Regions from separate parts of the Bacillus siamensis genome, predicted to be linked through region 2. Evidence: riboswitches for the same ligand, from Rfam matches in the RefSeq annotation. Region 2 holds a riboswitch; each other region holds the start of a gene.
What was found. Region 2 has a riboswitch for thiamine pyrophosphate ahead of tenA (thiaminase II). Riboswitches for the same ligand answer to the same signal wherever they lie in the genome.
Positions count from the first base shown of each region.

Region 1 (6,330 bases), 180 kb from region 2:
CCGGAAGTAAGGGGAACGATCCCTCTGAGAGTAGCGGATCACTGATTGATATTTCATGGCGGTTTCCATGGCGCGCTGATTGGAGATCGCCGATCCGATCGTCCCGGGGCGGTACGGAATCACCCAATCATATCCGTACAGCGGCACACCGAGAATCACCTTTCTTCTCGGCACCCTGCTGATGGCAAAATTGATGGTTTCTCTGACCTCCGTCAAAGGCGCTACGGGTCCCGGCTCACTGCCGGCGTGGTGCCAGTCGTACGCCATGATGAACATATAATCGACGACGGCTCCGATTCCGCCGTAATCATATCCCCTCAGCCACGGCACCGCTTCATTTGTTTTCGCCGGAACCGATATCGTTAGCGCGAGCTGATGCTCTGAGAGCCGGGTTTTTAACTGCCGGAGAAATCCTGTAAACAGGTCCCGGTCGGCTTCCCTGATCCGTTCAAAATCAATATTTACACCGCCGTATCCCTTTCTTACGGTCAGGTAGACGATATTATTGACGAGGTTCGTTCTCGCCGTCGGGTTCTGCAGGACTTGATGGGCTAATTCCGGGCTGAACCCTCCTTCTGTCAGATTCGTGATAACCGCAAGCGGCCGCACTCTGTTTTGCCATGTGGTTTCTATCGCGGTCCTGTCGTTTAAATCATTCATGATATCTCCGTTTGGGCCAAAATGATATTCAAACAAAGAAATCGCCGATGAATAGGGTGCAAAATCATTAATGAGCTCTCTGTCCGCTTCAGGTGTCCGAATGACGTAAAATTGCAGGGTTCCCGCCAAATAGTTGGAGATATCCGGAATTCTCACTTTCAGACCCGGCCGCAGCCGGTTCGGCGGAATATCCGGGTTTGCCTGCATCAGCTGCATCTGCGGCACATAAGTCTTACTTGCGATAACGGCATACGTATCATTCGGCTGAACCGTATATTCATTAAGAGGGATCAAAAGCGCCTGCCCCGGAACGATATTCGTTTCCTCAAGCCCGTTGACGCTTCTGATGCTGTCAACAGGGTATCCGTACTTTCTGCTGATGGAAAATAACGAGTCACCAGACTGCACTGTATGAACAAACATAGATGTCCTCCGTTTCCTTTTGATCAAAAGGGCTCTTCTTATCTTTATGAATGATCTTCCGGTCCGATTCCAAACTCTGTTTAGAGAAAGGCTGTTTACAAATCAGATATGATCAACTATGATGATGTCATTATAAAAAACTGTATAGGAAACGCACTAGGGGTGCTGTTATCGGCTGAGATAAAACATGCGGCAGGCGTGTTTTGATCCCTTATAACCCGATCTGGATAATACCAGCGTGGGGAAGTGCAGATTGACCGGAGCGCAGGGTTTTTTCCATGCGTTTTCGTTCTGCTGCTGCATATTCCCTCGGATATGCAGTTTTTTATTTTTCATTAAAAAACGGGGAGGACACTGCAATATGAAACTTACGATCAATCGTCTTTCGTAAAATCAACTCTTTCATACATACGACTATCCGATAAGAAAGCAGGAGATCACAATGAAAAATTGGAAAATGAGAGAAATTGTCGTCATGTCCGTCATCAGTGTTGTATTCGCTGTCGTTTATTTATTATCAACTCATGCAAGCAATATAGCGGCAGGGTTTTTCGGCCGGATGAGCTACGAACCGATTTACGGTATTTGGTTTATCGTCTCGGTGATTGCCGCCTACATTATTCAAAAACCGGGAGCGGCGCTTGTTTCTGAAATCATCGCCGCGTTTGTGGAGTGTTTACTCGGAAATCCGTCAGGGCCGATGGTGATTCTGATCGGCATCGCGCAGGGAATCGGTGCGGAAGCGGTCTTTTTTGCGACACGCTGGCGGGTGTATACCCTGCCCGTGCTCCTTTTATCCGGTATGGGGTCTTCTGTTGCGAGCTTCATTTATGACTTGTTCATTTCCGGATACTCTGTTTTGAATCCGGGTTTATTAGCCGTCATGCTTCTCATCCGCCTGGTCTCAGGTGCGCTTCTTGCCGGCCTTCTCGGCAAAGCAATCAGTGATGCGCTGGCTTACACAGGGGTGCTGAACGGCATGGCGCTCGGAAAAGAATTCAAGAAGAAAAAGAAACAGGTGAACCAAGATGCAGGCATCTGAACCCCTTCTATCGGCCCGCCGTCTTACCTTTTCTTATGAGCAGGATGAGAAGCCGGTTTTTCAAGACGTGTCATTTCAGCTCCGCAAAGGAGAACGGGTTTTATTGCTCGGGCCGAGCGGATGCGGTAAAAGCTCGCTCGCACTTTGTTTAAACGGTCTGTACCCGGAAGCCTGCGATGCAGTTCAAACGGGAACCGTTTCCTTATACGGAACACATCTTTCGGACCTGTCAGAACCCGCCGCCCGATCCATCGGCGTCGTGTTTCAAGATCCGGATCAGCAGTTTTGCATGCTGACGGTTGAAGATGAAATAGCCTTCGGTCTGGAAAATTTGCAATATACAAAAGAAGAGATGGACTCAATTATTGAGGACGTTTTGGAAAAATTAGAAATCACTCATCTGAAAACACGGACGATCGCCTCGCTGTCAGGCGGTTCAAAACAAAAGGTCGCGCTCGCCTGTATCATTGCGATGGAACCGGAACTCATTATTTTAGACGAACCGACGGCACAGCTTGATCCATATTCCGTGCGGGAATTGGTGCGGCTGATCAAAGAACTGCAGGCCAAAAAAGGCTTCGGACTTCTCGTTATCGAGCATCAGCTAGATCATTGGGCGCCGTGGATAGACAGGACGATTGTCCTTGACGGAACGGGTCAGAAGGTGATGGACGGAGAGACCGACGCGATCTTTGAAACAAAACTTGAAGAGCTGACGCAGCTCGGCATTCCGATTCCGCGGGTGATCTCATTGCAGAAGCACGTCAGCATCCCTTTTACATTGTGCAAAGAAAGACTGTTTCAGGAACCTGTACCGCCCTTTCCCGGCCCCCGGCCCGCCGCGCTTTCGGCAGAGGACGCGCTGAGTGTTCACGGGCTGTCATTCAGAAGAGGAACGGACACCATTTTTCAGGACGTGAGCTTTTCCGTAAAAAAAGGGTCAATCACCGCGATTGCCGGCCCTAACGGAACCGGAAAATCCACGCTCCTGTCCGCCGCGGCCAAGCTCATCCGCCCTGTGAGCGGAGACATCAAAATAGACGGCAGACCGGTAGATTCCTATTCGGAAAAAGAGCTTCGGCGGCTGATAGGGTATGTTTTCCAAAATCCTGAACACCAGTTTGTCACAGATTCTGTCATTCAAGAGCTGCTGTTCGGCTTTGAAAACGGTAAAGCCGCAAAGGAGAAAGCTCTTCAGCTCTTAACCCGGTTCGGCCTGAGACGCTATGCCTCACAGCATCCGTTCTCTTTAAGCCAAGGACAAAAGCGCAGGCTCAGCGTCGCCACGATGCTTATGCATCAGGTGAAAGTTTTGCTGCTTGATGAACCGACTTTCGGGCAGGACGCAAAAACGGCGCGTGAGTGCATGCTGATGCTTCAGGAGATCCAAAAGGAAGGAACGGCTGTTTTAATGGTGACACATGATATGGAGCTCGTCTCAGATTATGCCGATACGATCCTTGTGCTCTGCGGCACGAAGCTTGTGTACCGCGGAACGCCCGACTCATTGTTTTCCGATCATATCGGAATCGCGGAGCGGGCGCATTTAGCTTTGCCGCTGCGGTATGAATGGATGAAACACGACAGGAGGCGGAGAAATGAACCTGCGGCTGGAGGCTGTTAACCCGTCAATTAAGGCGGCGGCTGTTTTGTTATGCGTCATTATGCTGTCGTTTATTTATAACCCGTACACGCCTGCTTTGTTTTATATTATCATTGCCGGAGGCGTCCTCTTGGCGGGACGTGTGCCGCTTAAAAAATGGCTGCTGTTTACGGTTCCGTTTGTCATTCTTGCCTTCGGATCTTTATGGACAGCCGCCGTATTCGGAAACGTCCCGACAACCGAAAGCAATCTGTTGTTTAAGCTCGGACCGATTGCCGTCAACAGTGATAATGCGGCGCTCGGGATTTCTATCGCGTTTCGTATTTTATGTTTTTCCGCTTTGTCGATGATGTTTCTTTTCACAACCGATCCGATTCTGTTTATGCTCAGTCTGATTCAGCAATGTAAGCTCCCGCCGAAGCTTGCTTACGGCGTGATTGCCGGGTTCCGGTTTCTACCTCTTCTGAAAGATGAAATCCTGATTATCAGACAGGCGCACAGAATCAGAGGCGCGGCATCTGATTCCGGGCTGAAAGGAAAGCTCTTTGCCTTCAGGCGCTTTACCATCCCGCTTTTGGCAGGCGCCATCAGAAAGGCGGAACGCACAGCGATCGCAATGGAATCTAAAGGTTTTACAGGGAGCCGAAACCGCACGTTTTACAGAACGGTTACTGTGCGCCGCGCCGACTGGTTCTTTTTCATGCTCGTGCTCCTTTTATTCGGCGCAAGCTGTCTCATTTCACTGTTGTTTGTATAAAAACAGGCCGCCGGAGTGATTCGGCAGCCTGTTTTGTATGTATGTTACTGATGATAATTGAGAGCCTGGGCGAGGTTGGATTTAATCGTAATATCCGAGAAATTAATGCCGAGCTGTACAGCGGTTTGGGCAATTTCCGGCCTGATCCCGGATAAAGTGGACGAAACGCCGATCAGGTTCAGCGCTTCAATTAATTTAAAAATCTGGTGCGCCACCATTGTATCGACAACCACTACGCCCGACAAGTCGATTAACAGATGCTCAATCAGCCGGTTTGCACATGTACTCAGCGTATTTTCAAGAATGTATTTGGCGCGTTCCGTGTCAATATTGCCGACAAGCGGCAGAAGACCCGTCCGTTTGCTCAGCGTAATAACCGGCGAGCTTAATTCTAAAATCATTTCTCTTTGCGCATTCAGCTGCATTTTCGAATTATATTCGGCGTGATCGACAAATGTGTAAATCGTAAAATCAAATACTTGAACGATTAAATTCTCCCATCTCTTCCTTTCTCCCTCGGCAAACGAAGATTCATGTTTATCGGCAAACGCATCATAATAACTGATGTACAATCTCCGGTTTCTCATGAATTCACGAACCACATACTGGACCGGGGTATCCAGATGCTTCTGGTCTTTCGCAAGCTCAATCACCCATCGCTCAAACTCTTCTAAAAATTCTTTTTCCGGTATGATATACATTTTATTAATATGCCGGTAAAATTCTTTATCTTGCTCCATCAGCTCTTCTATGATGACGGGATTTGTCAAAGAGTAAATCGAATTCGGATCCGAATCTTCCATCGTTTCAATCCATTCTTTCGCAATTTGATCCACCCGTTCGGAAAAATAGTCGTACAATGCTTCATTTATCTTCATACCTCTTCTCCTTTCCCATTTCCAATTATAGCGTCAGCTGATGCCGAATCAAAATAAAAGCCGTTGAACCATCCAATTATTTGAAATTATTTAGTGCAATAGATTGCGCCTTTTTTATGAAAATGCTTCAAATGACTCTTTCTGAACGGCATAATCTGCCATAAAATAGTAGCAACACCCTTGAATCCACTCGCAAGCATAAAAAAGGAGGGCTTTTTTATGAATGGTGAAATGCGGTTGATTCCTTATGTCACGGATGAGCAGATCATGGATGTGAACGAGCTTCCTGAGGGTATTAAAGTGATTAAGGCGCCAGAATTGTGGGCAAAAGGGTTTAAAGGAAAGGATATTAAAATCGCGGTGCTTGATACAGGCTGCGACATTAATCATCCTGATTTGAAAGACCGGGTTATCGGCGGAAAAAACTTCACCGATGATGACGAAGGCAAAGAAGACGCGATTTCCGATTACAACGGCCACGGGACACATGTTTCCGGAACGATTGCGGCCAATGATTCAAACGGCGGAATTTCAGGTGTTGCGCCGGAAGCGAGCCTTTTAATCGTTAAAGTTCTAGGCGGTCAAAACGGCAGCGGCAAATACGAATGGATCATCAACGGCATCAACTACGCCGTTGAACAAAAGGCGGACATTATTTCCATGTCACTCGGCGGGCCGAACGATGTGCCTGAACTGAAAGAAGCCGTCACAAATGCGGTAAAAAGCGGTGTACTGGTCGTTTGCGCAGCAGGAAATGAAGGTGACGGAGACGAGCGGACAGAAGAACTGTCGTATCCGGCCGCTTACAACGAAGTGATCGCCGTCGGATCAGTCTCAATCGCCCGTAAATCGTCAGAATTTTCAAACGCAAATAAAGAAATCGACCTCGTGGCGCCCGGAGAAAACATTCTCTCCACCCTTCCCAACCATAAATACGGGAAGCTGACGGGCACTTCAATGGCCGCCC
Region 1 covers NZ_CP155579.1:1,287,148-1,293,477, reverse strand. The annotation lists gene ABDB98_RS06870 (glycosyl hydrolase family 18 protein) at 1-1,083, opposite strand, end outside; TPP riboswitch at 1,232-1,345, shown strand; gene ABDB98_RS06865 (ECF transporter S component) at 1,526-2,125, shown strand; gene ABDB98_RS06860 (ABC transporter ATP-binding protein) at 2,112-3,749, shown strand; gene ABDB98_RS06855 (energy-coupling factor transporter transmembrane component T family protein) at 3,724-4,485, shown strand; gene ABDB98_RS06850 (STAS domain-containing protein) at 4,530-5,363, opposite strand; gene ABDB98_RS06845 (S8 family peptidase) at 5,583-6,330, shown strand, end outside.
Region 1: it holds a riboswitch for thiamine pyrophosphate, as region 2 does, so the genes downstream of both, ABDB98_RS06865 (ECF transporter S component) here and tenA (thiaminase II) in region 2, are expected to answer to the same signal.

Region 2 (8,415 bases):
CTCGTAAGATAAAAACGGAAAATCGTTTGTGCCGCAGCTCGGGCAATCAGCTTTCTTGAGACGGGCAACGTTTATTTCGGACCGTTCATTTTTCCACAAATCAAACGAACGGAGAACATGCTCAACAGGTCCGCCCGTTAACAGCTTCAGCGCGTCTGCAGTCTGAAAAACAGCCGTCTGTAATACAGCCGGACTGATAATTCCCGCCGTATCACATGTCATACCGCCTAAAGGCAATGTCTCAAGCAGACAGTGAAGGCACGGCGTGACCCCGGGAATGACGGTAAAGGAGAGTCCGTAGCTGCCGACACAGGCGCCGTACAGAAAAGGAACTCCTTTCTGTACAGCCGCATCGTTCACAATCAGCCTCGTTTCAAAGTTGTCAGTCGCGTCAATGATAAGAGATGCGTCACAAATCAGTCCGGGTGCGTTTTCCGCAGTGACATCCATGACAAATCCCTTCACATCTACATCGCTGTTTATGGATGTAAGCCGCTTTTCAGCTACCGCGGCTTTCGGCATTTCCTGTCTGACGTCATCTTCGGTATAAAGCTGCTGGCGCTGGAGATTACTCCACTCCACATAATCTCTGTCAGCGATCGTTACCTTCCCGACCCCTGCTCTGACAAGCATCTCCGCATTTGCCGCGCCAAGCGCACCCGCGCCGATAATCACGGCATGAGACGACCGGAGCTTCTCCTGTCCGGAGGGACCGATCGGCTGATACAGCTCCTGTCTGGAATATCTGTCCGTCATACCGGAAGACCGTCCCGCGGACTGCTTGCAGTTCCGTAATCTTTCACCGGAATCCGCCCGGCTTCATAAGAAAGGCGGCCCGCTTCTACGGCAAGCTTCATCGCCCGGGCCATTTTGACCGGATCATCAGCGCCTGACACGGCGGTATTTAATAACACGCCGTCAGCTCCGAGCTCCATCGCGCAGGCAGCGTCTTTTGAAGAACCAATGCCGGCATCGACAATGACCGGAACTTTCGCCTGTTCAATGATGAAGGACAGATTCAGCGGATTTAAAATTCCCTGGCCTGAACCGATCGGTGAAGCGCCCGGCATAATAGCATGGACTCCGAGCTCCTCAAGACGCCTTGCGAGCACGACATCATCTGACGTATACGGAAGAACGATAAATCCCTCTTCAAGCAGCTGCTCTGATGCTTTCAGCGTTTCAACCGGATCAGGCAAAAGTGACCGGCTGCATCCGATGACTTCCACTTTTATCATGTCACAAAGCCCTGAAGCTTTAGCAAGCCTTGCGATTCTGACCGCCTCTTCAGCCGTTGCGGCACCGGCCGTATTCGGCAGAAGCGTGTACTGAGACAAATCAAGCTGTTCGAGAAAGTTTGGCTGAGACTGTTCAAAGATATTCATCCGCCGCACCGCAAAGGTTAAAATATCTGATTCCGAGACGGCCACCGCCTCTTTCTGAATCTCAAAACTCGGATATTTTCCCGTGCCTAACAGCAATCTTGACTGAAACTGTTTTCCGCCTATTGTTAACATCCTCATCCGCCTCCTACAAAATGGACAATTTCTATGACATCGCGATCACACAAACTTGTGTTTTCATAATTCTTTTTTTCGATGATTTCTTTATTTCTTTCTACAACTACGATTCTTTGATCAAGCTGATACGATTCAAGCAAATCCTGAACCGTCCCCTCTTTTCGATTCCAATCAATTTGTTTTCCGTTCAGCTGAAGGATCATATTTGAACAGCCTCCTTGCGATCAATTCGAAACGCTTCTTCCCATTCATGTTTAACCTGTCTTCCCAGGATCATATCCCGCACCATTTCAGCCGTTGCCGGAGCTAGCAAGATGCCGTTTCGAAAATGGCCGGCGGCGAATATGATGCCGCTGTTATCAGGATGCCGCCCGATAAACGGCTTTCCGTCTTTTGTTCCCGGCCTAAGCCCCGCCCAAAACCGGTCTATTTTCATATGTTCAATGGCGGGCAGCATGGTTTTCGCTTTCGCAATGATAGCCTCAATCCCGCCGACGTCAGGCGTGTCGCTCCAGTCGCCCCGTTTCATCGTGGCGCCGATGACAAGCCGCCCGCTTTTTCTCGGAACGACATAACTTTGATTATGGTAAAGGGTTTTGGTCAGCGGGATTTCGTCATTCCACACAGAGAGGCATTCTCCTTTCACAGGGAAAAAAGGCTGTCCCAAGCCGAGCTGGCTGAAAAACCGGCCGCTCCATACACCGCTTGCAACTGCGACTTTGTCAGCATAAACATCCCCGCCGGACGTTGTGATGCAGTATTCCCCGTTCATCCGTTTTACGGAAGTGACTTGTGTATGCTCATATATGTCAGCGCCATAACGCCGCGCCCCTTTTGCATACGCTTTGCAAACATAGTAAGGTTCGACATGGACATCGTCTTTTATAAAACATGCGCCGAGAATGTCCTTTGAAGCGTAAGACTCTTTTTCAAGAACCTCTTCCGCTGAGAGCCAAGTGACGGAAGGTAAATCATCCATCTTCCGTAAACGGGTCATGTCTTCTTCTGTATACGCCAATTTAAGCATTCCGCCGTTATGGCGCCTGATGTTAATGCCGCTGGCTTCCTCAAGCTCTTGCCCCGCCGCTTCATACAGTCTTTGGCTGTGCATAGCAAAATCAAAAAACGCATCACGGTTTTCACATTCCGCATGAGCGCCAAGCATTCCCGCCGCAGCGCTTGTCGTTTTTCGGCCGATTGCTCCGTCTTCAAACAAGACAACGTTCTGCTGCATCTTCGCCAACTCATAAGAAATGGCGCATCCGATAATTCCGCCCCCGATAACCGCCGTATCATAGTGCTTATTCATCATCAGCCCCCCTCACCGCGCGTGCATACCGTTTTGCCGCCTCCTCAGGGTTTTCAGCTGAGAAAATGCCCGACATAACGGCAATTCCGTCCGGTTTCGCCTGCTTTGTGAGCCCGATCGTCTGCAGTGTCATTCCGCCGATTGCAATGACGGGGATGGAAAGCGTACGTGTGATATCTGAAAGCAGGCCGATGCCTCTTGCCTCAAGTCCTTGTTTACATTCCGTTTCAAACACATGGCCGAACACCACGTAATCCGCATCTTCTTTTTCAGCTTGGACGGCTTCTTGCAGTGAATGAACCGAACGTCCGATATGGAGATGGGGAAATCTGCTCCGCACCTGCTTTACGGAAAAGCTGCTGGACGGAAGCTGAACACGTTGTATATTGGCAAAAAGCGCGATATCTGCCCGATCATTGATGATCAATTTGTCCTTATCCGCACCGCCTTTTTTCAACAGTGACAAAAGCTGCATGATCTCTCCCGCTGTTTTGCCCCGCTCACGGATATGGATAAAGCTCACTTCGCGCTGAATCGATAGAATATCCTCGGCCAGCTCGGCAACGGGTTTGCGATTATCAGTTACGGCGTGCAGCTCCAAAGGACTCCACCTCTTTTCCGCCCTTCTCCGACCAGCCTTCTTTTTGATAAGCCATTCCCCAAAATTGATATTCATAATAGCTTGAAATCACAAAATTCTCTTTCATTTTCGCGCGGATTTCCTCTGTGCTGTTTTCAGCAATCTCGTCAAAACGGCTGATCTGTTCTTCGACCTGCTGTCTGAACCAGTCTCCGCCGTATGTACCGATCCATTTTTCGTAAATCGGATGTTCCGGTTTGCATTCCTTTAAGCGTTCGCCAACTTCATAATAAAGCCAATAGCAGGGCAGAAGCGCGGCTAAAATTTCTCCAAAACGGCCGCTCAACACCGATCTGTACATATGAGACGTATAAGAATAGGCTGTCGGTGCCGGCTTAAATGCCGCACGCTCTTCTTCTGTAATCCCTAAAAGCTCCGTAAATTCGCGGTGCAGCGCCATTTCCGCTTCATATGTGCCCTGAGCGTGGCCCGCCATCCTTCCCGTCGTAAACAAGTCTTCGGCATATGCGGCTGCAAACGCCTGAACTTTTGCAAAATGCGTCAAGTAGTAGGAATCTTGCAGCACATAATAACTGAAACGATCTAACGGCAGGCTTCCGTCACCGATCCCTGTTACAAACGGATGAACAAAGCTTCCGTCCCACCATTCGGCTGCCGCCAGTCTGCATTCTTCAGAAAATGTCATAAAGTTTTCCCCCCTGATAAAATAAAAAAACCACTTTCCCGCATCGGAAAAGTGGTTTGGAATTTATCTGGATAAAAGGAACCCAAAAAATACCGCTCCACTTCCCTACGCAGGTCTGAACCTGTTCAAGTTATGAGGGTCTAAAAGTCTCACTTTTATCTCAGCCCTTATGAAGGACACCCCTAGTGGTCATACGATTATAATTTACTTGTTATGCCTTCTATCTTATCACGAAATGCAATTTGGTCAAGCTTCAAGGATTTTTCTCAGCTCCGACACGTAGTTGCGCGAGCCCGTAACGATGAGACGGTCTCCTGTTTTCAGCCTCGTGTCCCCGTGCGGAACGATGCTGTCCACACCTCTGAAAATCCGGACGAAAATCACATCACCCATCAGCGGAAATTCGCGCAGAATAATGCCGTTATACGCCGTGTTTTCCAGATTGATCTGATAAAGCGAAGACTCTTCATTCGTCAGAAGGTTCATCACGCCCGGCGCCTCAATTAATGCGCGCAAGAGCGTCTTTGTAGACAGAAGGATAGAAAAAATACTGATGCCCTCTTCCTTCAGTTTTGTTTCATGTTCAACCGAGCCGACGCTTGCGATGATACGCTCAGTCCCTTTCTCTTTCGCCATTAAGGCGATTTCAGCGTTCACATCTTCATTTCCCGTCGCCACGACAAGAATATCCGTTTTAAAAATACCGTGCGACTCAAGCGTGCCGGGCTCGTAATCAGAAATCGTTTCAACAGAAAAAACGGATTCCGCAAGCTTTTCCCCGGCATTTTCCTGATACACATGGACGACCCGCACATCATATTCCTCATCAGGCAGCTCCAGCGTCACCGGAAGCGTCATTTGGTTGGCGCCGATAAATGTAATGCGCTTTTTTTCCTGCGGCGCACTTTGCCGCTTGAATAATTTTTTAAAGCCGATCGGTGAGATGATGCTGGCGATAACCGCAACCAAAGTCAGCGCGCCGGACATATTGGCGCTGATAATGTGAAGCCTTTCTCCGATCGTAGCCGCCGCGATAACAAGTGACAGCGTAGAAGTCAACAAAAACCCCGAAGCAAACACGGTTCTTTTGTCATACCATTTCTTTAAATAAAACACCGGGAACATTTTGCTGATAAACAGCGCCAGCAGAAGCAGCGGAATCATCGTCAATGTTTTCGGATCTTGGAAAAGCGTCCATATGTCCAGCTTCACCCCGACCATGACGAAAAAGATCGGAATTAAAAACCCGTAGCCGAATGAATCCAGCTGCTCCACCATTTCTTTATTCGGCGACAGAAGCGATACTAAAACGCCTGCTAAAAATGCACCGAGAATATTTTCCGCCCCGAGAGATTCCGATAAAGCGACAAGCACGATAATCAGTGTAAAAATGGCTCGCGTGCCGATCTGGACGGTGCCTTTAGACATCGACTGCACAAATGAGCGGTGTTTAAAGATCCTGCCGAAGAAATACAGCACCACCCCCGCGGCAAAGAGAATCAAAAGAAGCCACATATTTCCGCTGTCTTCCCCGTAAAGAGAAGAGAAGAAAGCGAGCAGAATCATCGTAGCCAAGTCCGCAATAACGGCGACAAGCAGAATAATCTGGCCGATATTGGAATTCATGATCCGTTCTTCCTTTAAAGTCGGAACGACCACACCGAGTGATATTGTCGAAATAATAAGCGTCATTAAAAACGCGTTTTGAATAAAACCGGCTAATACAAAGGCATAGGACAGCAGCAATGATAAAATAAAGATGCCGAAAAATATGATCAGTGCGGCAGAAAACGTATTGGGTGCTTCCTTGCCGTTCGGAAGGAATTGTTTTTTCTTCCCTTTCTCAAATGACGAAAAGTCAATTTCCAATCCGCTTAAAAACATTAAAAAGATAAAGCCGAGAACAGACAGCGTCTCCAGCCACGTGTCTCCCTGAACGACGAGATTCAGGCCGCTTTTTCCGATAATAAGCCCCATGATGATTTCCGCGACGACGACCGGAATGCTGAGCTTAAACCGATGTAAAAGGAGCGGCGTCAAAAAAGCGACGATCAGAACGACGACTAAAGAAGCGACTGATGTGTGTTCCATTTGTAAATACCTCCTTAAAACAAGGGTTATAAAAGCCCGCTTAAAGCGGGCAATACCTTACTTTTTTTAAAAACATAACGCATATTCTAACAAGGCTGGCGGCGAAAAAAAAGTAATAAGGCATTATTTCTTCAAATTCTTTTTTTAATTTGTACCAAAACAGCGTAATTAGGTAAAGGAATTAGTCCCATAATAAATAAAAAACCGGAAAAGGGAGGCTGACAGAATGGCTTATGACATCATCAGCGATATACACGGATGTTATGACGAAATGATCGCGTTAATGCAAAAGCTCGGATATGAAGTGAAAGACGGAATGCCCGTCCATTCTGAAGACAGAACGCTTGTCTTTGCGGGGGATTTAACAGACAGAGGCCCCAAATCCGTAGATGTGATGCGTTTCGTGGCAAAAGCATATGAAAAAGGCATCGTCCGTTATGTCCCGGGAAATCATTGCAACAAACTGTATCGTTACTTAAAAGGAAACCCCGTAAAAGTGATGCACGGACTGGAAACGACGGCAGCCGAACTGAAAGAGCTGTCTCCCGCCGACAGAACGGAAGTCTCCAGACAATTTATCCGATTATATGAGTCAGCGCCGCTTTATGACATTTTACATAATGGCGATCTCGTTGTCGCCCACGCCGGCATAAAAGCTGACGATATCGGTAAATACTCGCGTAAGGTAAAAGAATTTGTGTTGTACGGCGATATCACGGGTGAAACGTATCCCGACGGCAGACCCGTCAGAAGAGACTGGGCCGCCGCCTATGAAGGGAAGGCATGGATTGTTTACGGCCATACCCCTGTAAAACGCCCCCGGATCGTCAACCGTACAATCAACATTGATACAGGATGCGTCTTCGGGAATCAGCTGACAGGCTTTCGCTTTCCGGAGCATGAAACCGTCTCTGTGGAAAGCTCAATGCCCTATGATGCTTCACGCTTTCGCGAGGATCAAGGCAGTCAGACATGAAAAAAGCCCGAAACCGGTAAACGGTTCGGGCTTTACATATGTTCGATCAATGTTTTCATATCGTCAGGAACGGGAGCAAGAAAAACGAGCGTTTCTCCTGTTATGGGGTGTACGAATGAAAGCCGCTCACTGTGAAGCGCCTGCCGTGCAATTCCCTCGTTTTTTCCGCCGTACAGCGTATCACCGACTAACGGATGGCCGAGGTAATTCATGTGCACCCGGATTTGATGCGTCCGCCCCGTCTCAAGCCGCAACTGCGCAAGCGTAAACACACGTCCGGTTTTTTCTGTTTGAAAATGCGTTACCGCTTTTTGTCCCTCCGGCGTTACCATCCGCTCAATAATGCTGCCGGGTTTTCTGCCGATTGGCGCGTCCACCGTTCCTTCTTTCTGCTGCATGACTCCGTGTACGACAGCGAGATACCGCCTGCTGACAAGCCCCTTCTTCTGCGCTGCCGACAAAAGAGAATGAGCAAGCCGATGCTTGGCGATCAGCATCGCTCCCGACGTATCCCTGTCAAGACGGGTGACGAGATGAACCGTGGACTGTACGCCGCTTTTTAAGTAATGGCTGATCACTCCGTTAGCGATGCTTTCCGACGGGTGTTCCCGTGATGGAATTGAGGAAACAAACGGCTGTTTATTGACCACCAGCACATGGTCATCTTCATAAAGAATGTCAAGCGGAACCGGCTCAGGCAAAAGCGTTTCACTCACATGCTCCTTTGGAAATTCAATCCTAAGCACATCCCCTGCCGCTAATACGGCGCGGACGGTTACATGCTCTCCATTGACAAGAAGATCTCCCCCGCCGAATTTGATGTCAGCGAGAAGCCGTTTCGAAATGCCGAGCTGCGCCGTATATTCTTTTACCGTCATGCCGGCTTCCCGGGCTGAAATATTCTTTTGGATAAAAAAGTTGTTCAATCCGTTTCCTCTTTCTATTCGCCTTTTCCGATAAAGGAGTCCTGCACTCTTTTCCAAAACGGAAAAGGGCGGAATCTTGCAAATCTGACTTTTTCATTTGCCACCCGGCATAGAATAGATTTGACATCCTTATGCAGCAAGGTCAAATGATCAATTGTGACTTGGAAGTCGACGTCGTTTCTCGGTTTGATGACACAGTTATGATGATCGGGAAGCAAAAGCGGCGAACCGACAGTCCTGAACACTCTGTTGTTGATGGATGCCATTTCCGCGAGCTGAATCGCTCTGATGGAAGGATGGATGATCG
Region 2 covers NZ_CP155579.1:1,106,552-1,114,966, reverse strand. The annotation lists gene ABDB98_RS05775 (thiazole biosynthesis adenylyltransferase ThiF) at 1-756, opposite strand, end outside; gene thiG (thiazole synthase) at 753-1,523, opposite strand; gene thiS (sulfur carrier protein ThiS) at 1,520-1,723, opposite strand; gene thiO (glycine oxidase ThiO) at 1,720-2,829, opposite strand; gene tenI (thiazole tautomerase TenI) at 2,822-3,430, opposite strand; gene tenA (thiaminase II) at 3,408-4,115, opposite strand; TPP riboswitch at 4,201-4,309, opposite strand; gene ABDB98_RS05745 (monovalent cation:proton antiporter family protein) at 4,362-6,206, opposite strand; gene prpE (bis(5'-nucleosyl)-tetraphosphatase PrpE) at 6,433-7,182, shown strand; gene ABDB98_RS05735 (RluA family pseudouridine synthase) at 7,215-8,108, opposite strand; gene ABDB98_RS05730 (NAD kinase) at 8,123-8,415, opposite strand, start outside.

Region 3 (8,415 bases), 430 kb from region 2:
CTCATTCACTTTCGCCTCAAGCTCCGTTTTTTTACGGAGTGCGATTTCGTAGTCTTTTCTGACCTGCATTAAAAATTCATTTACTTCATCTTCATCATATCCGCGAAAACCTTTTGTAAACGTTTTGTTATGGATATCATTCGGCGTTAATGGCATATTGCCACCTCCATTTTTACATTTCAGTACGGTTATCTAGTTCACATTATAAAACAAATACGGCCATAGATGGAGAAAAAATCTGAAAAAACGACTCATTTTTGCCGTTCGAATGTGACTTTCCATTTGTCTTTTTTCGTTTTTCCGTCTACTTTTGTCAAACTGCATCGTCCGAAGCCCCGAATCGAAAGCATGTCCCCTTCAGCAACCTGATAGGACGGATCCTCAACGGCTTTCCAATTCACCTTAACGAGCCCGTTTTTCACAAGGGTCTGCGCTTTCTGCCGGGATTGCCTGCTCATCGAAGCGCAGACGGCGTCGAGACGCAATGAAGAAACCGTGTCATCCCTTATTTCGACATCTGAAGCGGGAATGTGAAGGGCCGAAAGCTCGATTTTCTCAAGCTTTACCGGCGCTTTGCCTGCTTTGGTCAGCTGGGTGCCGACAAAATCGGCGATTTCACCGGAAACGATAAGCTGCACGGCTTCCTCTGAGAAAATCAGGTCGCCGTATTTCTGCCGTTTTAAGCCGATCCCCATTAATGATCCGAGAAGAGAGCGGTGATCGATGCTGACGAATTTTTCAGCGTATTGAACGTCAAAGGCCTGAAGCTCAAAATCATCTTGTCCAGGTTCCATATATTCAGGGTATAAAATCGCGCGTTTGCGCTCAGCTCTGTCATATCCCCCAAAAAAGGCAAGACCGCACGCATCGCCGATGACGGCTTTTACAATCACCTGTTCCCGCGGATCTAAGAAATCAGTCAGCTTCATCCGATATTGGTCCAGGACAATCTCTTTCCATTCAAGCGCCTGGTCGATAAAAGGCCGCTCGTCGTGTCTGAAGTGCTGGTAAATATCGCTCATGTTCTTTCCTTTCTATGTAAAGAGGCTTGGCTGGTGCCAAGCCCGTATCAAACTGTCGCATTCAAGTATACATTGCGATCATGCGGTATAGGCCCCAAAGTCCCGTCGTGGCAAACCGAAGCACGATAATCGCTACAATCGGGGATATATCCAGCATGGCAATGGGCGGAATGATCCTTCTGAACGGCTCTAAATACGGTTCGCAAATCGATGCGAGAAACCGTCCGACCGCCGTTTCTCTCGTACTCGGCACCCATGACATAAAGATGTAGATAATCAGGGCAAACGAGTAGATGTAAATTAAATAACTCAGAACGGAAAAAATTTGATAAAGAATCATCCTGCTTTACCACCTCTGATGTTCGTCTTCATTTATAAGCTCCGAAATCGTGCCGGAAACATCGACATTATCAGGCGTGCACAGAAAAATATCCGAACCGATTCTTTGAATGTCGCCGCCGATGGCATAGACGGTTCCGCTTAAAAAGTCGACGATTCTTTTCGCCTGATCATGCTGGATGCGCTGAAGATTGACGACAACCGCCCGCCTGTTCTTTAAATGATCGGCGATTTCCTGCGCTTCCGCATATACACGCGGTTCACTCAACACCACTTTAGAGGATTTCTGAACACTTTGCAAGCTTACTACGTTCTGTTTGCCCGCAGGCTTCTGAGCGTAGGCACTCTGTTTATCTTTTTGCTGTTCATGCTCTTCCGGACGATCCTGCTCCGTTTCAATGTATTCGTATTCGTACTCCTCCTCATCCATTGAGAAAAAGTTTTTCAGTTTATTTTTCATGCTCATTTGTTTACACCCCCCGTTTCATTTCCGACTAATGAAGAGCCGATTCTGATAAAAGTAGCGCCCTCTTCAACAGCGATTTCATAATCATTTGACATGCCCATTGACAGTTCCCGGCACGGTGCGTTTGTCTGGTTCAGCTTTTGCACCTGGTCCCTCAGATCACGCAATTGCCGGAAACAGGCTCTGATTGTTTCTGTATCGTCTGTCAGGGGAGCCATCGTCATCAGGCCCTCTACAGAAATGTTTCTAAACTCAGAAAGCTCTCTGATAAAGGGGATGACCTCCTCTGTTTTCAAACCGTGCTTAGACGGCTCAAGCGAAGTATTCACCTGCACAAAACAGCGAACCGCATGCTGCGCCCGTTTTTCAATTTCTTTAGCCAATGACAGTCTGTCTAAGGAATGTATATAAGATACACGGTCAACGACGGCCTTCACTTTTCTGGACTGAAGACTGCCGATAAAGTGCCACACGGGGCTGCCTTTGATGACATCCTGCTTACGGATAAGCTCGGCATCCCGGTTTTCTCCCAGACTTGTAATACCGGCATCCACGGCCTCTTGAGCCCTTTCGGCTGATACGTATTTTGTAACCGCGATGACGGTTACATCTTCGGGGCTTCGGCCCGATCTTTTACATGCTTCGTTTATTCTTTCGTTTATATGTCGTAATTGATCAGCAACACGCAAGATAACTTATGCCTCCTTCATTCCGATAAAGGACATCATGCGTCCCGTTTTTCCTTTGTCGCGGCGATGTGAAAAGAATAGTTCACGCTCTTGTTCGGTGCATAAACCGCTGACTGAAATGTTTTCTTCCGGAATGCCGCAATGTATCAGAAGAAGGCGGTTGACCTCTTTTAAATCAAGCTGGTACCGGCCTTTTTCCGTTTCGCGTATGGCGGATTCTGCGGAAAACGGCAGCGCCCGGACTTCATTGATGACGCGGTCGTCGACGGTATAGCTGTCCGCGCTGATGGACGGACCGATGACGGCCTGAATATCTGTTAAGCGGGAGCCTTCTTCGTTTACCCAGCGTTCCGTCATGATGCGCCCGATTTGTCTGACCGTCCCCTTCCATCCGGCATGGGCAGCGCCGATCATGGATTTCACCGGGTCATAAAAATACAAAGGCACACAGTCTGCAAAACACAGGCCCAAAAAAAGATCTGTATCTTTCGTATAGAGCCCGTCAGTCCCGCGGAATGCGGAGGAATAGTCTCTCGCCCCTTTTCCTTTATCTCCCGCTGTCACGCATCGGACGCGGTTTTCATGTGTCTGATCGGCGAATACCCAGGAATCCAGATCAGTACCGCATAAGGACGCTATGATTTCACGGTTTTTCACAACATCATGAGCTTCGTCCCGGACGTGCAATCCGGTATTTAATGACTCATACGGAGGATTGCTGACACCGCCGTTTTTCGTTGTGAATCCGGCGATGACCTTTGTGTTATGCTGATTCACACGGTTCCAGTCTTCTATCATGAGTGCCGAGGGGGTGGTAAAACTAAACGGGTGATATGTATTCATGAAGATCCAACCTTTCGACAAACATTAAAAAGCGAATTTCCCACTCATTTTAACACAATTTTAAGCATACGTTTAGCGGCTGATTGAAAAATGAGATAAATAAATGTGCCGGAAACATTGAGATTTCCGGCTTTTTACAAGTAAAGGGAGGATTATGCTCCCCCCTTTGGTTCGTTTACACGCACTAAGATGACATCTTCCCCAATTTTAACTATATTTCGCCAAGGAATGATCATTTCCTCTTCTTTTCCGAAAAAACCGAGAACTTTTCCGCTGCCGCCTAAAATAATCGCCTGAATTTTTCCCGTTGTCACATTAATATCAATATCACCGATGCTTCCGAGTTTTTTTCCGTTCGACACGTTTACTACATCTTTTATTTGAAATTCAGATATGCTGATCATTTGTATCACGCCCTTTGCCCGTTCTTTTTCCTATTATATGAGCGGCCGGGCTGAACCTTGTCACATCGGGCAATCTTTTTTGCGGCTGCACCAGGTGTGGATAAATCTCAGCATGATTTTCGTATAGTCCATCAGCTCATCGACGGACACTTCTTCGTTTACGGAATGGGCGTTTTTTAAATCGCCGGGTCCGTATATGACGCTCGGAATCCCGGCATGATAAAGCCATCCTCCGTCTGTTACGGTTTGGGAAACATCGATGACGGGCTCCTGTTGTTTGACGGCTGAGTGCGATTCCGCCAGAACAGAAACGGCCGGATGGTCCGGGTCGATTTCCAGCGCAGGGAACACCTCTCCTCTGTCTTCAATCATGGAAGACCCGCCCCATTTGAACACCGGCCTGTTTTCCCTGAGCCACAGATCACCGTCAGAGACACGATTGATATAGTCTTCGATTTCTGCCGCAGCTTGTTCGTGCGTTTCGTTCGGGTAAAAGTGGACGGTAATCCATAATCGGCATTCATCGGCGACAAACGCTGCGTGCCTTCCCCCTTCAATAAGGGCGGGGTTGATCGTATTGGTGCCTGGTGAAAAGCCGGGATAGCTTTTCGTTACCGCCCAGTGGCGTTCCAGCTCTCCCAAGGCAGTGATGATTTTCGCCATTTTTTCGATTGCACTCGCTCCGAATGTGCCTCCGCCCGCATGAATCATATTGCGCCTCATGCCGTCATGAAATGTTTGTTTGCTTTTCAATTCTATCCAGCCGGTGATGACTCCGCCCTGCCCTTGAATATGCAGGCTGCTCGTATCCGCGACAACCGCAAAATCCGCGTGATAGCCGCGTTTGCAGCATTCCAGCGTCCCCGCCTCGCCGACTTCTTCTCCGATCACAGACTGTACAATGAGGTCGCCCGGAAGCTCAATGCCGGCATCATGGATCAGCTTCAGAGAAAAAAGAACACACGCCAATCCGCCTTTCATATCAGCGGCGCCTCTTCCGATCAGCATGCCGGCTTTAACGAGCGGCTGAAACGGGTCAGAGTCCCAGTCTTCATCCCTGACTTCGGCTACGTCAATGTGTCCGTTTAAAATCAGGCTTTGATGCCCGCTTGAATCTGTCCCTTTTAAAACACCGACTACGTTCGGATCTTCCGGATACACATCCCACATATCGACCGAGCAGCCCATTTCTTTTAAAAATCCGGCCACCCACTTCTGAGCATCTGCTGTATTTCTTGCAGGCGGAGCCGGTGTCGGAAAGGCGATCAACCTTTCAGCAATATGTATTAAATCGCCCCGCCGTTTATCCGCCTGCTGCAGCAGCATGTCAAGCTGATTCATTGAACATCTCTCCTTTTGCTGTATTAAAAAAACCCGTTTCATCCAATGAAACGGGTAAAAACGGATTTCCCTCCGCTTTTTTTCACCGCTTCCCTCCGCCGGCATGATCCGGATCAGGTCCGTTAAGGGTTGAGACTAACATCTCTCTCAGCTGCATGTCAGCAGCACCCCCAGGGTGAATTGATTTTATTTGACGGATGATGCCGCTTTTGCACACGTTAAAAATGGACGGCCGTTGTTCCATAAGACATTGACAGGCATATCGAAAAACGCTGTAAGCCGCTCGTCAGAAAGCATGTCCTTGATTTTCCCGGCAGCGAACACCTCGCCTTGTTTTAAAAGCAGCGCCTGATCAAATACCGGCAGAATTTCTTCAGCATGATGAGTGACATAAAGGATGGACGGCGCATTTTCTTTTTCAGCGATCGACGTTATCGTATCCAGCAGCTGCTCTCTTGCCATAAAATCGAGACCCGTCACGGGCTCATCCAAAATCAGCAGTTCCGGATCAGCCATAAGCGCCCGCGCAATCAGCGCTCTTTGCCTTTCCCCCTGAGATAACGTTTCATACCGTCTGTCCGCGAAACTGATGGCGCCTAAATCCTTCAGAAGACCGATCGCTTTTTCCCTCACTTGTTCACTCGGCGTTTCGTAAAGCCCGATTGAAGCGTACGCGCCGCTGAGGGCGATTTCAAAAGCAGAATCCGCGGCATATAATTTGTGCTGAAGACCCGCTGAAACAAGACCGATTTTTTTTCTGAGCCTGTCACCGAGCTCTGTTTTGCCGAATTGATGGCCGAGCACCTGCATCTCTCCTGAAGTGGGAAAGTAATAAGAACATAACATATTCAGCAAAGCTGTTTTTCCGGCTCCGTTCAGCCCGAACAGCACCCAATTTTCGTTTTTCTCAACGCGCCAGTTGATATCTTTCAAAATCCATTGGCCGTTTCTTTTTAATGACACATTGTCCAGCTGTAAAATCATTGCAGTTCCCCCGTTTATTTGTTTCAATTTTCTTAAAACTTTTACACATTAGAATACATCACTTTTTCGCAAACGTAAACCGGCGCACGAAAAAAGCCTTTAAAACAATGTTTAAAGGCTTTCTCCGTTATTGATGGATATTCTTATTCATTTGTTTAATGGCTGCCTTTTCAAGCCTTGAGACCTGAGCTTGGGATATGCCGATTTCTTCTGCGACTTCCATTTGGGTTTTTCCCTGGAAAAAGCGTTTTCGCAAAATCATTTTTTCCCGTTCGTTCAGTCTTCTCATGCCTTCTTTCAGAGCGAGCTCCTCAATCCATTGTGTATCCTTATTGCGCTCATCGCTGATCTGGTCCATCACGTAAATCGGATCGCCGCCGTCATTATAAATCGGCTCAAACAGTGATACCGGATCTTGGATGGCGTCAAGGGCAAACACAATTTCTTCATGGGGCACTTCAAGAACTTTGGCGATTTCCTCTGCTGTCGGCTCCCTGCTTGTCTCACTGATTAACCGCTCCCTTACTTGAAGCGCTTTATATGCGATATCGCGAAGCGACCTCGAGACGCGGATCGGATTGTTATCCCGCAAATATCTGCGGATTTCTCCGATAATCATCGGTACAGCGTATGTTGAAAACTTAACATTATGGCTTAGGTCAAAATTATCAATGGATTTCATTAGTCCGATGCAGCCGACCTGAAATAAGTCATCAACATACTCTCCTCTGTTGTTAAACCTCTGAATGACGCTTAAGACAAGGCGCAGATTGCCGTTTACAAGCTTTTCCCTCGCTGAATCATCGCCCTCATCCTGCAATTGCTTAAACAGCTTTCTCATCTCTTCATTCTTGAGTACCGGTAATTTGGAGGTATCCACCCCGCAAATTTCGACTTTATTTCTTGACACGTTTTTCCCTCCCACTAGGAGCTGCTGTACAACGTTAAGTATCTCCTCGGGTGGGAAAAATATGCACCGTCATTTTACAGAAATAAACATCCGGCACCGGCAATCCTTGCAGCAGTAAGGACTGTCAGATGGAAAAAATTTTACACCATTTTGTTAAACTCTTTTCTCAGTCTTTTAATAATCCGCTTTTCGAGCCGGGAGATATAAGATTGTGAAATCCCCATCATGTCGGCTACATCTTTTTGTGTTTTTTCTTCTTCACCGACAAGCCCGAATCGCAGTTCCATGATCTGCTTTTCTCTATCATTTAATTGCTCAAGCGCTTTTTTCAAAAGTTTTTTATCCACATTGGCTTCAATGTCTTTTGTAATAATATCATCATCTGTGCCGAGCACATCCGAAAGCAGCAGTTCGTTTCCGTCCCAATCAATGTTCAGCGGTTCATCAAAGGACACCTCTGAACGGATTTTATTGTTTCGGCGCAAGTACATTAAAATTTCGTTTTCAATACATCGTGACGCGTAGGTTGCGAGTTTGATTTTCTTTTCCGGATTAAACGTGTTTACCGCTTTGATTAAACCGATTGTGCCGATGCTGATTAAGTCCTCGATATTGATGCCGGTGTTTTCGAATTTGCGGGCAATGTAAACGACAAGGCGTAAGTTTCTCTCAATCAGGATGGCCCGCGCCGCCTGATCCCCGCTCGGCAGCTTTAATAAGAGCACCTGCTCCTCTTCTTTAGACAAAGGCGGCGGCAGCGCTTCGCTCCCTCCTATGTAATATACTTCATCACTTTTCAGTCCGAGTTTCATCAGCCATTTATACCATAAATAAGTCAGACGCAGCTTAAGTTTTTTCATCTTCCTCCCCCTTCTAAATACAATGCGTTTTGAGTATGATGAATAACAGACTTTTCGTCAGGATACATGCTTCACAGCCTTCCCGGTCAGCATCTTCGGGTGAACGATTCCGTCAAATTCACCATCCGCTGATAATGGTTTCGCGCTGATGCCGATCAGGCATTTTTCACATGCGATCATCTCGTCTTTCGTTATAATCGTGACGTAATCCGGCTTTAAACAGAGTAAAAATTGATTGTCCTGACCGACGCCCCTGTATGGAATCAGCCTCAGCTTATCCGCATGACGGAACGAATCATCAAGCTGCTCTATCACTTCAAGCGGACTGGCAGATTTGATGATGTCCGTTTCCTTTTCACTGAGAATCGGAGCGAATTTGTCAATGTGAAGGATCATGACCGGCGTTTTTGTCAGCGGATCATAAAGCTGATTCCCGGAATCCACCAGGCCTTTTGCGCGGATTGTCTGCCCGCTGAATTCTGCCTGAACCATGACAAGTTCATCGTACTGAATGGACTTCGTCTCGATGTCTTCGATTCTCTTTTTCGAAAAAAACC
Region 3 covers NZ_CP155579.1:1,536,506-1,544,920, reverse strand. The annotation lists gene divIVA (septum site-determining protein DivIVA) at 1-156, opposite strand, end outside; gene ABDB98_RS07925 (RNA-binding protein) at 252-1,022, opposite strand; gene ABDB98_RS07920 (YggT family protein) at 1,084-1,362, opposite strand; gene sepF (cell division protein SepF) at 1,369-1,827, opposite strand; gene ABDB98_RS07910 (YggS family pyridoxal phosphate-dependent enzyme) at 1,824-2,516, opposite strand; gene pgeF (peptidoglycan editing factor PgeF) at 2,523-3,359, opposite strand; gene ABDB98_RS07900 (YlmC/YmxH family sporulation protein) at 3,512-3,763, opposite strand; gene ABDB98_RS07895 (acetylornithine deacetylase) at 3,824-5,104, opposite strand; TPP riboswitch at 5,178-5,286, opposite strand; gene ABDB98_RS07890 (ABC transporter ATP-binding protein) at 5,291-6,088, opposite strand; gene sigG (RNA polymerase sporulation sigma factor SigG) at 6,216-6,998, opposite strand; gene sigE (RNA polymerase sporulation sigma factor SigE) at 7,139-7,858, opposite strand; gene spoIIGA (sigma-E processing peptidase SpoIIGA) at 7,916-8,415, opposite strand, start outside.
Region 3: it holds a riboswitch for thiamine pyrophosphate, as region 2 does, so the genes downstream of both, ABDB98_RS07895 (acetylornithine deacetylase) here and tenA (thiaminase II) in region 2, are expected to answer to the same signal.